3 regions of the Pedobacter sp. 05T44 genome follow, and region 2 is predicted to be linked to each of the others. Evidence: riboswitches for the same ligand, from Rfam matches in the RefSeq annotation. Region 2 holds a riboswitch; each other region holds the start of a gene.

Region 1 (6,126 bases), on a different contig from region 2:
CATGAGGGACAACTATAATTGCCGCCAAAAGCGGACCTATAGCACTACCTGCATTTCCACCCAGCTGAAAAATAGATTGTGCAAGTCCCTTTTTACCTCCGGAAGCTAAATGTGCTACCCTGGAAGATTCCGGATGGAATATTGAGGACCCTATTCCTATTAAACTTACTGCAAGAAGGATATTTAAAAAACTGGAAGCAAAGGACACAGCTACAAGTCCACAGAGCGTAAAACCCATTGCAATAACAAGTGAATACGGGCGGGGCCTCTTATCTGTATAAAAACCAATAAAGGGTTGCAATATTGATGCTGTTAGCTGATAAGTTAAAGTGATAAGACCTATTTGAGCAAACGTAAGACTGAACTTTTCTTTTATTACAGGGTATACAGCAGGAATTACTGCCTGAAGCATATCATTAAGTAAATGTGTAAAACTAATTGTGAATAAAATAGAGAATACTGTTTGCTGTGTAATTCTCTTTGTGTCGATAACGGCAGTGTTTGTAAAAGATGTTTTTTCCATATTTTTCAGATCAGATCATCTGATGAATTTTAATAAATTTTTATTGAGATACGTGTCCTAATATTTTTGCGGCAATGTTCCAGGCCTTTTTTGGGTCTCCGGCGATAATGCTTTTTAGCAACTGCTCATGATATATGTAAGTTTCTTCGAAGGCTCTGGCATCTGAATGTGTTTGAAGGAACCAATTTTTTAAATGAATGGAGGCTGATTTATATAAGTCGGCAAGTATTTCATTCTTTGAAGCTTCGGCAATTGATATATGAAATTGCACATCTGCTTCAATACATTCATCTATTAATCCCTCCTTGGCGGCTCTTCTTCTGTTTTCCAGATGAGTTCTTATGATTATAATATCACTTTCAGTTCTGTTAAGTGCTGCTTTCTCTGCAATTTTCATTTCAAGTAATTGCCTAACCTCATCCAGATCTTTAACATTCGCACGCTTCAACCGCAAATCCATAGGTTCCCTATTTGCTGTTAGCTGATCTACAAAAGTTCCAATCCCTTGTTGAACTCTAAGTAACCCAGAATTAGCTAATATTTTTATGGCTTCCCTTATAGTTGAGCGTCCGACACCAAAGTTTTTCATTAATTCCGGTTCTATCGGCAACTGTTCATTCACTTTGTATTGTCCAAGAGAAATCTGCTCACTTAATCGCGCGGCTACTTCATCCGCAAGAGACTTTTTTTGTATAAGATCTTTCATGTTAATTCATCATATCATCAGATGAATTCAAAGGTAGAAATTAAAATACATCTAACAAAGAAATCAATAAAAAAAGGGCTCAAAACTAATTGAACCCTTTTCCCTAAACCAAACTATTTTACTCTTATTTCGCTGCTTTTGTAAAATTCAAGACAATGTAAGCAGTTTTTGCTCCATATTCTACAGGTGATTTAATAACCATACTATTGCCATCTGTAGAAGACAATACCGATCTGTAACCAGAAGTTACGTTTTTGGCTTTTTCGCCTTCAAAGATCTTTTTGAATTGGAATGTCTCGTCAGCAGGACTTACTGACCAGTATATTTTCTGAGTTTTTGCAGTACACTCTCCTCCACCTGGTAAGGTATAGCTTCCGTTTCCGCTATTAGTGAGACTCCAGGTACTTCCTTTGAAGCAAGTATAAGAACCTTCATCAAACAATGATTTTACTGCTGATTGCGGCAAGCCTTCAAATGTAATATCATTTAAAACCCAATTACCAGTTACATTACCTTTCTTTAAACTTTGAGTTGCACCACCTTTAGGCGAACAACTTTGCAAAACCATTAACGAACTGCATAAAATGGCTGCTATCAGTAATATTCTTTTCATATTCTTCTTTAATTTGATAATTCAATTACATAAATCTTGCCAAAACTTAAGGCGAATAACATTATACCCTTAACTTTGTTACATCTTATGCCCAATCTTAACTTTTAACCCCGTAATAATGAAGCCAGAAACACTTGCAATACATGCTGGAAATTTATATAAAGTCAGCACTAATGATGTTACACCTCCTATAAATCTATCTACCACATTCCTGAGAGATGAAGATGGTGGCTACTCTGGTGGACATATGTATAGCAGAGTAAGTAATCCAAATAGATCAGCACTGGAAAATGCGCTTTCAGAATTAGAAAAAGGTGTAGAAGCCTGTGCGTTTTCTTCAGGAAATACGGCTGGAATGGCAGTTTTTCAGGCTTTAAAACCAGGAAGCCATATCATTGCTCCTGACGACATGTACTGGGGTTTTAAAAAACAACTGCGGACCATTTTTAAAGATACTCTTGAAATTGATTTTATAGATCTTACGAACCTTGATAACATAGCAAAATTCATTAAGAAGAATACTGTATTGATATGGATAGAAACCCCTTCTAATCCATTATTAAAAATTACAGATATTGCCGGGGTTTCCAAAATCGCCAAGGAGAACAACCTTATTCTTGCATGCGACAGCACTTTTGCTTCGCCATGCTTACAAAACCCTATTGATTTTGGGGCGGATATTGTAATGCACTCTTCCACAAAATATATTGGTGGCCATAGTGATGTTCTGGGTGGGGTACTTATCACGGCAGAAAAAAATGAATTTTGGGAAAAGATCAGAAACATACAGCAAGTTGGTGGAGCAGTACCCTCTCCTTTCGATTGTTTTCTGTTAATAAGAAGTATCAAAACATTGGCATATCGCATGCGCGGCCACTGTACTAATGGATTGGCTTTAGCATTACATCTAGAAAAACACCCTGCTATTGAAAGAGTTTATTATCCGGGATTAATAACCCACCCTCAGTACGACATCGCAAAAAGGCAAATGAATGGCTATGGAGGAATGTTATCGGTGTTAGTTAAAGGTGGATCTGATGAAGCCAGAAAAGTGGTTAATAAAGTTAAAGTCTTTGCGCAGGCTACAAGTTTAGGTGGAGTTGAAAGTTTAATAGAACACCGTGCATCTGTTGAAGGACCTGACACCAAAACCCCACAAAATTTAATTCGGATATCTGTTGGGCTTGAGCATATAGATGATCTAATAGCAGATTTAGATCAGGCACTTGCAGGATAAAATCAAGCAACCCCATCAAAAAATTAATTTACAACACTGTAATACAACAAGTTAATAAATATCCAAAATATAATTTTGGATATTTATTAACTTAAATCTACATTTGCGATATCATTTAGCGAAAGCTAACCAAGTCAACCTTCCTTAATAAAAAGGTTTGATTTATAAAGAAGTGGCGAGAGACAGGCTCTTTGACCCACTGGCAACCCTCCCAAGATGGAGAAGGTGCCAATTCCTGACCAAAAGACATGGTGTCGTTTGGAAAGATAAATTGAAACAAAATGAAAACTGTAAGCATTACTTCAAATCTGTTTAATTATTGTTATCCTCAGCAGGCTAATTGCATGTGCTGTTGCATACTATAATTTACAAATCTTCCTTTTGCATTTCACATTCATACGGAAGGCCCCTTGCAGGGGTACGCTTAACAACGGTATACGTTTCCGAAGCTAAAATCTCCGCAACGTATCGACTCAAAAACATAACAGGAACCACTTAAAACTAAATATAACATGTCAACATCACATAAATTCGAAACATTACAAGTACATGCAGGTCAGGAAATTGATCCTACTACAGGATCAAGAGCTGTTCCAATATACCAAACTACCTCTTACGGTTTTAAGAACTCCGAACATGGTGCAAACTTATTTGCGCTAAAGGAATTCGGAAACATTTACACCAGGATCATGAATCCGACAACTGATGTTTTCGAAAAAAGAATAGCAGCACTTGAAGGCGGTGTGGCTGCTTTAGCCGTAGCTTCGGGACAGGCGGCTCAATTTATTGCATTAAATAATATCCTACAGGCAGGTGACAATTTTGTATCCTCATCTCATTTATATGGCGGATCATATAATCAGTTCAAAGTAAGCTTTAAACGTCTTGGTATTGAGGTTAGGTTTGCTAATGGCGATGATGCCAACGATTTTGAATCAAAAATCGATGCAAATACTAAAGCTATATATTTAGAAACCATTGGTAATCCTGCTTTCAGTATTGCCGATTTCGAAAAATTATCTGCCATTGCCAACAGACACGATTTACCGTTAATAGTAGATAATACTTTTGGCGCAGCTGGTTATCTGTTTAAACCTTTAGAACACGGGGCCCATGTTGTTGTGCAATCTGCTACCAAATGGATTGGCGGACATGGCACCAGTATTGGCGGGGTAATAGTAGATGGTGGAAATTACAACTGGGGAAATGGCAAATTCCCTCAATTTACCGAGCCATCAGAAGGATATCATGGTTTAATTTTTAATGATGTTTTTGGAATTGGTGGTCCTTTTGGAAATATTCAATTCATTATTCGTGCCCGCGTTGAAGGGTTAAGAGATTTTGGCCCGGCCATCTCTCCTTTCAACTCTTTCCTTTTAATTCAGGGATTAGAAACTTTATCACTTCGCGTGCAACGTCACGTAGATAACACACTTGCACTGGCGACCTGGTTAGAAAGCCATGATGCTGTGAAGAGCGTAAACTATCCCGGACTTGAAAGCAGTCCATACCATGCTAACGCCAAAAAGTATTTAAAGAATGGATTCGGTGCAGTGCTATCTTTTGAACTACATGGTGATAAAGAAAAAGCAACGGCATTGGTCGACAATCTTAAACTTGTTAGCCACCTTGCAAACCTGGGTGATGCAAAAACCCTTATCATACAACCTTCAGCAACTACGCATCAACAACTAAGTGACGAGGAACAAATTGCTGCAGGCATTACAGCCAGCCAGCTACGTGTTTCTGTAGGAATTGAACACATAGACGACATTAAGGCTGATTTTGAACAAGCCTTTGCTGCTATCAACAAATAAAATAAAACGCTACAAGATCTAAAGAATGAGCACTACTGCCACATATACGCATACAAAGTTATTTAAGCTAGAGAACGGGAAAAAACTACGCAAATTAGAGATTGCTTATCAAACTTATGGCAAACTAAATGCAAAGAAAGATAATGTGATCTGGGTATGCCATGCGCTTACAGCCAATGCTGATGTTTTAGACTGGTGGAAAGGACTTTTCGGCAATAACGACCTGTTTAACCCTGAGGAACACTTTATCATCTGTGCAAATGTATTAGGGTCTAATTACGGTACAACCAATCCATTAAGTATAAATCCGGTAACAGGGCAACCGTATTACCTTGCTTTTCCAGAATTTACCATCAGAGATTTGGTCGCTGCTCACCGCTTGCTTGCATCATATCTTGGCATTCAACACCTTAAAGTATTAATTGGCGGTTCTTTAGGCGGGCAACAAGCATTGGAATGGGCCATTACAGATAGCAAGAGCGTAGACAATCTAATTCTTGTAGCTACAAATGCAGTACACTCACCATGGGGAATTGCATTTAACGAGAGTCAGCGTTTAGCAATCAGCACTGATCGTACATTTTATGCACAGCAGCCAGATGGTGGCTTAAAAGGTTTAAAAGCCGCAAGAAGCATTGCTTTATTATCTTATCGCACTTATGAAGCATATTCAGCTACTCAATTAGAAAGTGTAAATGACAAAACAGGTTCATTCCGAGCCGCCTCTTACCAGAATTATCAGGGCGAAAAACTGTGTAAACGTTTTAATGCCTACAGCTATTGGTACTTGAGTAAAGCAATGGACAGCCATAATGTTGGCCGAAGCAGAAAAAGTATTGTTGATGCCTTAGCATTAGTTAAAGCGAATACGCTGGTAATAGGAATTGAAAACGATGTTCTGTTCCCGCTTTGTGAACAAGAGTTTTTAGCGAAGCATATTCCAGGAGCAGCACTCAAAAGTATTAGCTCTGCTTATGGCCACGATGGTTTTTTAATTGAGACAGACATATTAACCAACATAATTGGCACATTCTTAAAAGAAAGTGCAAATAAGAAAATAATTAAATTACATAAAACAGCATAGTATTTAGATGAGTAAGAAACTTAAGATCGGCTTATTTGGTTTTGGAGTTGTTGGACAAGGATTGCATGATATTATTCGCGGTCAGGACCTAAACCTTGAGATCGTTAAAATAGCTATTAAAAATCCTGAGAAAAAACGTAGCCTTG
Region 2 (6,126 bases):
GAGAAAGTAGCGTCCTGTAACCCGATCTTTTTAACCCATTGCGAAGGAATGTTGTAGCTCAATCTAGCTTCTCTTAATTTGATATAAGAAGCGCTGTAAACAAATTGCTCATCTGCATTGGTTGTAGCTTTGTAATACTCTTCTGCAGGAATGATTTTATTGTTCTTAGTGCCATCAGCCAGAACGCCGTCAAAGATCATCCCGTCATTAAATGTTGTTCCTCCTGAGGTATAGGTAAGTCCGCCATTTTCAGCATTTCTTCCTCTCATTGTACTTGCCAGTACACCCGTATAAGTTCCTGTAGCGTTACTACCAGAGAATACCTTACCACCAATTCTGGCGTCTACGAGGAAATTCAAATTGAAATTCTTGTAAGTAAAGTTATTCGTAATTCCGCCTATCCAGTTTGGTGTAAACTTACCAAGAATTTGTTTTTCAGGATTGATAACCGGAGTACCATCAGAGCTTACCAGAATTTGTCCGGCAGCATCACGCTGGTAGGCAGTTCCGAAGAAAGTACCGTAAGGCTGGCCTACAGCTGCCAATACATCAAGCGTTCCACTGGTACCAATTGTATAGCTGCTAATGCGTCCTTCTTTATCCAATTCTGTAACCTTACTGCGATTACGTGAATAGTTTAAATTGATGTCCCAGCTAAAGTCTTTAAGTTTAACAGGGGTTAAACCTAGTTGAACTTCTATTCCTTTGTTATTGATACTTCCGCCATTAATAAGTTTTTGTGTATATCCTGTTCCTGAACTTACATCAACTTTTAAAATCTGATTAATACTGTTTGTATTGTACACACTTAGATCCAGCTTGATGCGGTTATCAAACAACCCAATTTCGGCACCCGCCTCAGTCGATTTGGTGATTTCTGGCAGAAGGTTTGGATTAAGGTCGATCGTATTAACTGATTGTTGTGGATTTCCATCAAATGGAGCAGTGAAGCTATAGGTATTGATCAGTTGATAAGGGTCTGTTGCCTTTCCTACTTTAGACCAGCCTCCTCTTAGTTTAGCGAAACTAAGCACCTCGCTTTTAATATCAAAAGCTTCTGTAAGAATTAAACTTCCATTAACAGAAGGGTAGAAATAAGATAAGTTCGGTTTTGGTAAACTGGAATCCCAGTCGTTACGTGCTGTTAAATTCAGATATGCATAATCTCTAAAGCCCAACTGAGCGGATCCAAATAAACTATAGGTTCTAAGTTTGGTGTAAACGTTTGAAGATACCAATGGATCTCTGGAGTTGCTCAAGGTATATAAGCCGTTTACTGCCAACTTGGTCGCTTTCTGATCGTTTTGTTCGAAAGTTGAAGTTCTAATGTTTCCGCCACCCAAAATATCTATTGAGAAATCTGAATTCAGTTTCTTATTGAACTCTAAACGACCTTCGGTATTATTTTCATTAACCGTATATGCATCTTCCTCATATGAACCGAATGGGGTACCATTTGTTCCATAAGCGATTTTGATCTTTCTACGGTCTGTATAGTAATCATTTCCTGTCCTGAAGTTGGCTGAAAGTGCGCTTGTAATTTTATAATTTAATTCTGCATTACCAATAATGCGATCACGTTTCTGACCAACTGTATTTTCATAGGCTATGAAATAAGGGTTACTATAGTAACTATTGTTCCAGTTAAAGTCGTTTCCGTTTTCGTCTTTATAGTTTTTAAGCTGACTAACATCTACCTGTCTTCCAAACCATGTAAATTGAAGCATCGGGCCAGTTGCACGTTTTCCGCCTGAGGCAGGAAGGTTATCGGCATTGCTTTTTATATAATTTGCAGAAGCGTTTAAAGTTAATTTAGGAGTGATTCTGTACGTGGTATTCAATAATAATGAATTCTTGTCCTGAGAAGAATTTGGCAGTATACCACCTTGCGTAAGGTTGTTGTAAGAGAAACGGACATCTTGTTTTTCTCCAGAGCCTGCAATGGCAATACCATTATTAAGCGCAAAACCTGTTTCAAAGAAATCCTTAACATTATCTGGATGAGCAATAAATGGAACAGCAACACCTTTAGAGTTAAACTGAGGAATTAAACGGCCATCCAATGCTGGTCCCCAGCTTTCATCTACACCGTCGTTTACACCTCCACCTTTTCCATCTACAAAGCTAAACTTGCCGCTTGTACCTTGTCCGAATGAGTTTTGATAATCCGGTAAGGTCAATAGGTTTGAAAATGTAGCGTTGGAGTTAACACTGATACCTAAACCCTTTTGGCCTCTGCCAGTTTTGGTTTTAATAAGGATAACACCTGCTGCTGCACGTGATCCATATAGTGCTGCTGCATTTGGACCTTTAAGTACACTGATTGATTCAATGTCTTCTGAATTAATATCCGAAATGGTATTGGCAAAATCCCTTGATCCAGCTATACCTAGATTCTGCGAATTATCAACGGGTACTCCGTCCACTACAAAGAGGGGTTGGTTGTTACCTGATATAGAGGTTTCACCACGAATAATAATTCTTGATGAACCCATATCGCCCTGGCTATTTGTAGTTTGCACACCGGCAATTTTTCCGGCCAGAGAGTTGATTATATTGGTTTCTTTTGCGGTAGCAATATCTTTAGATTTTAATTCCTGAACAGCATATCCCAACGATTTCTTTTCTTTAGAAATCCCAAGGGCTGTAACAACAACTTCACTTAAAGCATTTGCCGAAACATCAAGCGCAATATTTAATGTAGTTGTAGCTGCGGTAATGGTTACTTCTTTTGTAGTATATCCAAGATAAGATATACTAAGTACATCATTAACATCTGCAGCTAGAGAAAACTTACCGCTGCCATCTGTAGTTGTTCCGCTTTTTTTACCTTTTATGGTAATTGATGCTCCTGGAATAGTCTCCCCGTCGGGGTTTCCGGTAACAGTACCTGTTATTTTAACAGATTGTGCCTGTACGGTTTGCAGGAAAAAAAAGGATATAAGAATCCCTGCAAAAATTTTGTATATTTTTAACATGTGAATTAAATAAATGGGTGTATAATAAATTCTTTGGGTTGCATTAAATAGAGCAACAGTGCATTCGTTTTTGAGTGATCATAAGACCAGATGAAGGGTAATGAGATGGAGATGAGCAGCGCATTTCTTTTTGGTGTACTTTCTGTGTCATGTTTTTATACATTTATAGTTTAGGTCATCCCTTACATACTTTGTCGCGAACAGAATTAGATTTGGTTATGATGATTGATAAGGAGCATTGCGCTGTTTAATCTTATCTTTTCCGCTTTGCAGCGAATTGGAATTAGCACCTTTTACAATAAATTGTAGAGGTTGCTAAGACATCATAGGGCCAATCCCTCAGTCTTTCTTGATAAGCAGGAAGTTTTAAGAACCATTTGCTGCGACAAATATAAGAATAATCTAGTATTCCTATAGAAATTAATAAAATAAATATTCTGTATTTTGAGCAGGACAGTACAGGTTGCTGAAAATGACTAAGAAAATTAACATTGTAAACACACTAAACTTTACCTGAATTATATTCTAATGAAATTTCTTTATTCTTTCTTGCTGATGCTCTTCACCATTTCTATGGCAGAAAAAGCATACTCTAATGAAGTTAAACCCTCAGGTTTGCAATGCGAACATTTAATAAACCCAATTGGGGTAGATTTGTTAAATCCGCGCTTGTCGTGGATGATGACAGATACCCGTCAGGGTGCTAAACAAACTGCTTATAGAATTATTGTAGGTAAAGATTCATCAGAAGTAGCAAAAAAAAGGGGCCTTTCGTGGGAGTCGGGCAAAGTAGCCTCGTCTGCAAATCTTGTTAATTATAAAGGCAAAACCTTAGAGCCGTTCACTAAATACTACTGGTCTGTTGAGCTTTGGGATAAAGATGGTAAACCAGCTTCATCTGGCGGGGTAGCAACTTTCGAAACAGGAATGATGAAAGTCGACAACTGGAAAGGTACCTGGATCAGTGATGGTAACGATATCGATAAACGCGAGGCTCCATATTTCAGAAAAGTATTTGAACCTTCTAAAAAAATAAAATCTGCAAGGGCATATATTGCTGCTGCTGGTTTGTACGAATTATATTTAAATGGGAAAAAAGTAGGGAACCATAGACTTGACCCTATGTACACCCGTTTCGACAGACGTAACTTATATGTTTCTTACGATGTTACTGCCCAACTTCAAAAAGGTAAAAATGCTGTTGGTGTTTTACTTGGTAATGGATGGTATAACCATCAATCTATTGCGGTATGGAATTTTGACAAGGCACCCTGGAGAGCAAGACCTACTTTTTGTCTGGATTTAAGAATCACCTATGAAGATGGAACTGTTGATGTGGTTACTTCCGGGGGCGACTGGAAAACAAGTTCAAGTCCGATAGTACTCAACAATATTTACACTGCCGAGCATTATGATGCACGCAAGGAGCAACCGGGTTGGAATACTGCAGATTTTGATGATAAAAAGTGGAATGGCATCTCGCTTAGAGCTGCCCCGTCCAATAATGTTGTAAGTCAGGTTATGCAGCCAATTCGTAATGTCGAAGAAATTCCTTCTAAAACAATGCAAAAGGTTAACGACACTGTATATGTTTTTGATCTGGGCCGCAATATCTCTGGAGTTACAAAAATTAAAGTAAGCGGAGAGGAAGGCACTGTTATTCGTATTAAGCATGGCGAACGCTTGCATGCTAACGGAAGGCTAGACCTATCTAATATTGATGTTTACTATCGCCCTAAAGATAATACCGATCCTTTTCAAACAGATATCGTTACCTTATCAGGTAAAGGAGAACTTGAGTTTATGCCTAAGTTCAATTACAAAGGATTCCAGTATGTTGAGGTGATCAGCAGTAAGCCGGTACAATTAACCAAAGAAAGCATCACCGGTTACTTTATGCACAGTGATGTTACCCCGACAGGTAAAATAAGCTCTTCAAATAAGCTAATTGATCGACTATGGTGGGCAACTAACAATTCTTACTTGTCTAATCTAATGGGATATCCTACCGATTGTCCGCAAAGAGAAAAGAATGGATGGACTGGCGATGGACACTTTGCTGTTGAAACAGGCCTGTTTAATTTTGACGGTATTACAGTTTATGAAAAATGGCTTGCCGACCACAGGGACGAACAACAACCAAATGGCGTACTTCCTGATATTATACCTACAGGTGGATGGGGTTATGGATCGGCAAATGGAACTGACTGGACAAGTACAATTGCTATAATTCCATGGAATATATACATGTTTTATGGCGATAGTAAGTTGCTTTCAGATTCTTACAACAGCATTAAACGGTATGTGAATTACATAGAGCAAATTAGTCCTGCAGGATTAACAACCTTTGGCAGAGGCGATTGGGTGCCTGTTAAATCACAATCGTCATTGGAATATACCTCTTCTACTTATTACTATGTAGATGCAGTTATCCTTGCAAAGGCTGCAAAAATGTTTGGTAAGCAGGCCGATTATAGCTATTACAGCAACCTTGCAGAGAAAATTAAAAAGGCAATAAACGATAAGTATTTAAACCGCACAACGGGCATTTATGCATCAGGTGTACAAACTGAATTAAGTGTTGCCCTGCAATGGGGATTGGTACCTGAAGAGCTTATTACAAAAGTTGCAGAGAACCTTGCTAAAAGAGTTGCTGCCGATGGAATGCACCTTGACGTGGGTGTTTTGGGTGCAAAAGCAATATTAAATGCATTGAGTGACAATGGTCAGGCCGAAACAGCATATAAACTTGCAGCTCAGGATACCTACCCTTCATGGGGATGGTGGATTGTGAATGGAGCAACTACCTTATACGAAAACTGGGATATAAAAGCCGAAAGAGACATTTCTTTAAACCATATGATGTTTGGCGAAATAGGTGGCTGGTTCTTTAAAGGTTTGGGTGGAATTCACCCTGATGAACAACAACCGGGATTTAAGAATATTCAGCTTCGTCCTAATTTCGTTTCAGGGTTAGAACATTTCGAGGCAGAGCACGACGGTCCTTATGGTAAGATCATATCTTCATGGAAAAGATCAGGAAATGCTGTAATCTATACCGTAACTATTCCGGCAAATTCAAGTGCTACAATTACTTTCCCATTAACAGAGGGGAAAAAGGCCTTTAAAGATGGAAAAGCTGTTGCTG
Region 3 (6,126 bases), on a different contig from region 2:
AATCATCAATCTGGTCTTTGGTTATTTTACCAAGTCCAAAATATCTTGATTGCGGATGGGCAAAGTAGAAACCGCTTACCGCTGCGGTAGGGTGCATCGCATAGCTTTCAGTTAAATGCAAGCCAATTCTGTTCTCGGCATCGAGCAATTCGAACAAAGTGCCTTTTTCGGTATGCTCCGGACAAGCAGGGTAACCCGGTGCCGGACGAATACCTGCGTATTCCTCTTTAATCAGTGCCTCATTGTCCAGATTTTCATCCTTTGCATAACCCCAGTAATCCTTACGGACAAGCTCATGCATTTTCTCAGCAAAAGCCTCAGCAAGCCTATCGGCCAATGCCTTAGCCATAATACTGTTGTAGTCGTCATAGTTAGCCTCAAATTCAGCTACCATTTCATCACAACCAATACCTGTAGTAAGTGCGAAACCGCCAAAATAATCAGGCACACCAGTTTCCTGTTGTGCAATAAAATCCGAGAGCGCATAATATGGTTGTCCGGCAACTTTTTCAGCTTGTTGACGTAAAGTATGGATCACCACCTCTTTACCTTCCACATCAAGCACAATATCATCGCCTTTTGCATATGCAGGCCAGAAACCTATTACCGCTTTTGCAGTAAGTAATTTCTCGTCAACAATCTTTTTTAACAATGCTTTGGCGTCATTAAAAAGTTTTTTAGCCTCATCACCAACAACTTTATCCTCAAGGATACGCGGGTAACTACCACGCAGTTCCCAGGTTTGGAAAAAAGGAGTCCAGTCTATATAAGGCACAAGCTCTTCAAGAGGGTAATTTTCAAATACCCTGGTTCCTGTAAAAGAAGGAGCAGGAGCAACCAATGCGGTATCTATCTTAAAGTTATCCTTTCTGGCTTCTTCAATTGTTTTAAAACGTTTATCAGAGCGCTTATTTAAGTGCGCCTCACGTGCTTTATCATATTCCTCGCGAATACCCTGGATGTACTCATCGCGGGTATCTTTGTTCATTAAAGTACTACAAACCGTTACACTTCTCGAAGCATCAAGCACATGGATGGCTGGCCCCGAGTAGTTAGGCGCAACCTTAACCGCAGCATGAATCCTGGAGGTAGTAGCACCACCAATAATTAAAGGAATGGTAAAGCCTTCGCGCTCCATTTCTTTGGCGAAGTGTACCATTTCATCAAGCGAAGGGGTAATTAAACCACTTAAGCCAATAATATCAGCATTTATTTCTTTGGCTTTTTTAATGATTTCCTGTGCAGGAACMATTACGCCCATATCCACAATTTCGAAGTTATTACAAGCTAAAACTACACCTACAATGTTCTTTCCGATATCATGAACATCACCTTTTACAGTAGCCATTAATACCCTTCCGGCCGATGAATTCTGATCCTGATCCGGGTTATCCAGCTTTTCCTGCTCAATAAATGGCAACAGATAAGCCACGGCCTTTTTCATTACACGAGCAGATTTTACAACCTGCGGCAGGAACATTTTACCGGCCCCAAAAAGGTCACCCACAATGTTCATCCCGTCCATTAATGGACCTTCAATTACCTGAATGGGTCTCGCGTATTTCTGACGTGCTTCTTCAACATCAGCATCAAGGTATTCTATAATTCCCTTAACTAACGAATGAGAAAGTCTTTCTTCTACACTGGTTTTACGCCATTCCTCATCCCTGACAATCTCTTTTCCTTTAGATTTGATGGTGTCTGCAAATTCAACCAACCGCTCTGTAGCATCGTCTCTTCGGTTTAACAATACATCCTCTACAAGTACTAAAAGCTCTGGCGGAATTTCCTGATAAACCTCTAGCATTCCGGCATTTACAATCCCCATATCTAAACCAGCTTTGATGGCGTGGTATAAAAATGCAGAGTGCATCGCTTCCCTAACGGTATTATTACCTCTAAACGAGAAGGAGATGTTCGAAACACCACCACTTACTTTTGCATGGGGCAGGTTTTCTTTGATCCAGCGGGTAGCATTTATAAAATCTACCGCATAGTTGTTATGTTCTTCTAATCCGGTTGCAACGGTAAGGATGTTCGGGTCAAAGATGATGTCCTGAGGCGGAAAGCCAATTTCATCAACTAAAATATCATATGATCTTTTACAGATCTCTTTTCTTCTTTCAAAATTATCGGCCTGTCCCTGCTCATCAAATGCCATTACTACTATGGCAGCACCGTAGGTCATGATTTTGCGCGCACTTTCACGGAATTTGTCTTCGCCTTCTTTAAGAGAGATGGAGTTTACAATTCCTTTTCCCTGCAAGCATTTTAACCCGGCTTCTATAACCGTCCATTTAGACGAATCGACCATGATAGGCAACTTGGAAATATCAGGTTCAGACGCAATCAGGTTAAGGAATTTGGTCATAGAGGCTTCCGAATCAATCATCCCCTCATCCATATTCACATCGATAACCTGTGCACCACCCTCAACCTGCTGACGGGCAACGGCAAGTGCCGCTTCAAAATCTCCACCTAAAATGAGCTTAGAGAATTTTGGAGAACCGGTAATGTTTGTACGCTCACCAATGTTTACAAAAATACTCTCTGGAGTTATGGTAACCGGTTCCAATCCGCTTAAACGCAGATAAGGTTCTATCTGAGGTATTTTACGCGGTGCTACATTTTTTGCTTTTTCGGCTATGCAGCCGATATGCTCAGGTGTAGTTCCGCAACAACCACCTACAATATTTACAAAACCGTGCTGAATAAAATCTTCTACCAGATGAGCAGTTTCATGAGGCATTTCATCGTAAGCACCAAATTCATTTGGCAAACCCGCATTAGGATAGGCAGAAACATAGCAGCCTGCCTTAGCCGAAAGTTCTTCTATGTGCGGCCTCATGTCTTTTGCCCCCAAGGCGCAGTTGAAGCCTATACTTAATGGATTGGCGTGTATTACGGAATTTAAGAAAGCCTCGGCAGTTTGGCCTGATAAAGTTCTGCCGGAAGCATCAGTAATGGTTCCGGAGATCATAATCTCTATTTTACGGCCAATTACATTCTCATATTTTTTGATGGCAAATATGGCGGCCTTGGCATTTAAGGTGTCAAAAATGGTTTCAATTAAAAGCAGGTCTGAACCGCCATCAACCAGTCCGCGTATTTGTTCGTAATAAGCATCAACTAATTCATCGAAAGTGAGTGCCCTGAACCCTGGATCGTTTACATCCGGAGAAATAGATAGTGTTCTGTTAGTCGGGCCTACGGCACCGGCAACAAAACATTTTCTGTCGGGATTAGCCGCCATAAATTCATTAACTGCCTCTTTGGCTATTTTAGCCCCTTCAAAGCTCATCTCATAATCAAGCTCTTCCATCTGGTAATCGGCCAGTGAAATACGTTGGGTACTAAAGGTATTGGTCTCAATKATATCTGTACCGGCCTTTAAATATTCGGTATGAATTGCCTTAATGATATCTGGACGGGTAATGTTTAGTAAGTCGTTATTACCTTTTACATCACACGGGTGATCTTTGAACCGCTCGCCCCTGAAATCTTCTTCAGAAAGGACGTAACGTTGTATCATAGTGCCCATCGCACCATCAATGATCAGGATACGTTTTTCTAACTCTGCTCTAATGTCCATTTTTAATAGTAATATGAGTAGGTAATAAGCTAAAGTTGATAGAGGCTGTGCCTAAACAAGTGCCGAACTCATTACATACAAAGCTTATTCGAAAAGTCCGGTTTAGGTGTCGACTTTAACTTATCTTTCGGGAACCAATTGTTTGGCTCCAGTAGAATGTAGCACCTTGTAAGCACAGGTTGCTAAGACTTCGCAGGGTCTAATCCCTCCGTCTTTCTCTATAAGCATTACAAAGGTGCAACAAAGAAAAATCATTTCCAAAATTTCGGCCGTTAAAGCATATAAAATTGTATAGAGGAGACAATTAACTCAGAACTTCGAAACATTGTTTTGAAAACATCACAGTGTACAGCTGAATTTGAAAGCTTAAAATGTGTTTAAATTATAGAGATGGCAATCTGCCTATGAGAGATAAATATGTTGACAACGAAAAGGCGGGTGGGATCATAGTTCATGCTCCACCCGCCTTTAATATTTTTAAGAAACAGGTTGTTATTTTCTGCTTCCGAAGATTCTTAGTAGATATAAGAAGATGTTTATAAAGTCAAGGTAAAGAGATAAAGCGCCCATAATTGCCAGTTTCTTAGCGTCAGTTGCCGCCATTTGATCCCCATTTTCTTCAATACCCGCACCAATACGTTTCAGTTTCTGAACATCGTATGCTGTTAGAGCTGTAAAGATTGCTACTCCAAAGAAGCTCATTATGTAGCTAAAACGATCACTTCCAATAAACATGTTAATGATACCGGCAATGAATAAGCCTACTACACCTACCATTAATATTGGGCCAAATTTGCTTAAATCTACATCTGTGGTGTAACCTAAAACTGCCATTATTCCAAATATACCCGCTGCGGCAGCAAAACATGCTACAATTGAACCAGCGGTATAGATAAGTAATATAAAACTTAAACTAACACCTAATAGAACCGAAAATAGAACAAATACGCCTAATAAAGCACCATAAGACAGGCGGTTAAATCCTGTTCCCATTAAAATTACCAGACCAAGAGGCGCAAACATTGCGATATAACCTAGTATTGTTCTTTGTCCTGTTTCAAAATTAATTAATTGACTTAAAGCTGCAGGAGAAGTTGAAATAAGCAAAGCAGCTAATGTTGATAAACCAAGAGCTATAAACATCCATAAAAAAACATTCGCGAAGAATTTCTTGGCAACTTTACCAGTTAAGTCTTCTACAAAAACGGACTGTTGTGCCCAATCATTATTATTGTTATTATTCATGTGTTTTAAATTTATTTAAAGATACGAATTGTTTCATTCTAACAAAAGCTATGCCCCTAGCCTTTTTGTCAGGATTTCTTCAACTTTCTTGAAAAACTGAAGGGGTTTTAAGGTTCTCCATGCCATATCGTCAAGTTCGCCACCAAAATTGATGTAATAATCTATATTGCTGTTACGGAATTCATTGATTACATGTTCCTGGAAATTGATGCCTGTAATCCACCCATCTTCAACTTCCTGAAACCATTCTTCATAATAACTATCTTCAGAAGAATGGAAGTTCAGTACGTTTTCGCCTATCAGTATGAATTTATTTATGCCTTCGTCAATCATCAGTTCAATGATTTCACGTTTCAGAAGCATAATGTCGTTGCCGATGGCATCGTTCCACTCTCCAATAAGCTCTATGACTGCATAATTTCTATCGTAGTCAACATACAGTACTTTAAGATACATTGTACTTGATCCGAAATCATCCCATTGGGGATGTAACAGAAAATTGTACAGCTGCTTGTCGAAATAAAATTCCGAGTACTCAGTGTTGTAGAACGGAGAACGCTCATCTTCTGCCGCGATATAGTCATCACGCCATAGATAGTAAGGCTCTATTTCGTGCATGTCGGGTTATTTATGAGTAGATTCAACCGCTTTGCGGACACTTCCATAACGGATAAGCAGATCAGCAGCATGTTCATAATCTATATTCAGTTCGTCCATTACCATTTGTGTACCTCTGTCTACCAGTTTATGATTGGTTAGCTGCATGTCTACCATCTTGTTGCCTTTTACCCTGCCTAGTTTTATCATTACCGTAGTACTAAGCATGTTTAGAACCAGTTTTTGTGCAGTTCCAGACTTCATTCTGGTAGAACCTGTTAAAAATTCAGGACCAACTACTACCTCTACAGGGAAATCACTTTCAGCAGCTATCGGCCCCCCTTCGTTGCATACAATACAACCCGTTAAAATGCCATTTTTACGGGCAGTGTTTAGTCCGCCGATAACGTATGGCGTGGTTCCAGATGCGGCAAGACCAATTAAACAGTCGTTGGCATCAATTTTAAATTCCTGCAGATCTATCCATGCTTGCTGGTCATCATCTTCAGCATTTTCAACTGCTCTTCGTATGGCAGTGTCTCCGCCGGCAATAATTCCAACAACCCAATCAAACGGAACACCAAAGGTAGGAGGGCACTCTGAGGCATCAACAACACCCAGTCGGCCACTTGTGCCTGCACCGATGTAAAATAACCTTCCCCCGTTTATCATTCGCTCGGCAACAGCAGAAG

The links. Region 2 has a riboswitch for S-adenosylmethionine ahead of AC1DDK_RS13225 (SusC/RagA family TonB-linked outer membrane protein). Riboswitches for the same ligand answer to the same signal wherever they lie in the genome.
Region 1: another riboswitch for S-adenosylmethionine. It lies ahead of AC1DDK_RS09160 (O-acetylhomoserine aminocarboxypropyltransferase/cysteine synthase family protein); the one in region 2 lies ahead of AC1DDK_RS13225 (SusC/RagA family TonB-linked outer membrane protein).
Region 3: another riboswitch for S-adenosylmethionine. It lies ahead of metH (methionine synthase); the one in region 2 lies ahead of AC1DDK_RS13225 (SusC/RagA family TonB-linked outer membrane protein).

What each region holds. Positions count from the first base shown of each region.
Region 1 covers NZ_JBFTKO010000004.1:119,131-125,256, forward strand. Annotated here, with positions in the region: gene AC1DDK_RS09140 (MFS transporter) at 1-523, opposite strand, end outside; gene AC1DDK_RS09145 (FadR/GntR family transcriptional regulator) at 564-1,229, opposite strand; gene AC1DDK_RS09150 (lipocalin family protein) at 1,354-1,842, opposite strand; gene AC1DDK_RS09155 (trans-sulfuration enzyme family protein) at 1,961-3,079, shown strand; SAM riboswitch class I at 3,239-3,352, shown strand; gene AC1DDK_RS09160 (O-acetylhomoserine aminocarboxypropyltransferase/cysteine synthase family protein) at 3,592-4,896, shown strand; gene AC1DDK_RS09165 (homoserine O-acetyltransferase family protein) at 4,922-5,980, shown strand; gene AC1DDK_RS09170 (homoserine dehydrogenase) at 5,988-6,126, shown strand, end outside.
Region 2 covers NZ_JBFTKO010000007.1:113,950-120,075, reverse strand. Annotated here, with positions in the region: gene AC1DDK_RS13225 (SusC/RagA family TonB-linked outer membrane protein) at 1-2,978, opposite strand, end outside; SAM riboswitch class I at 3,229-3,337, opposite strand; gene AC1DDK_RS13220 (alpha-L-rhamnosidase) at 3,507-6,126, shown strand, end outside.
Region 3 covers NZ_JBFTKO010000018.1:92,945-99,070, forward strand. Annotated here, with positions in the region: gene metH (methionine synthase) at 1-3,592, opposite strand, end outside; SAM riboswitch class I at 3,710-3,819, opposite strand; gene AC1DDK_RS22070 (Bax inhibitor-1/YccA family protein) at 4,085-4,837, opposite strand; gene AC1DDK_RS22075 (hypothetical protein) at 4,886-5,455, opposite strand; gene murQ (N-acetylmuramic acid 6-phosphate etherase) at 5,462-6,126, opposite strand, start outside.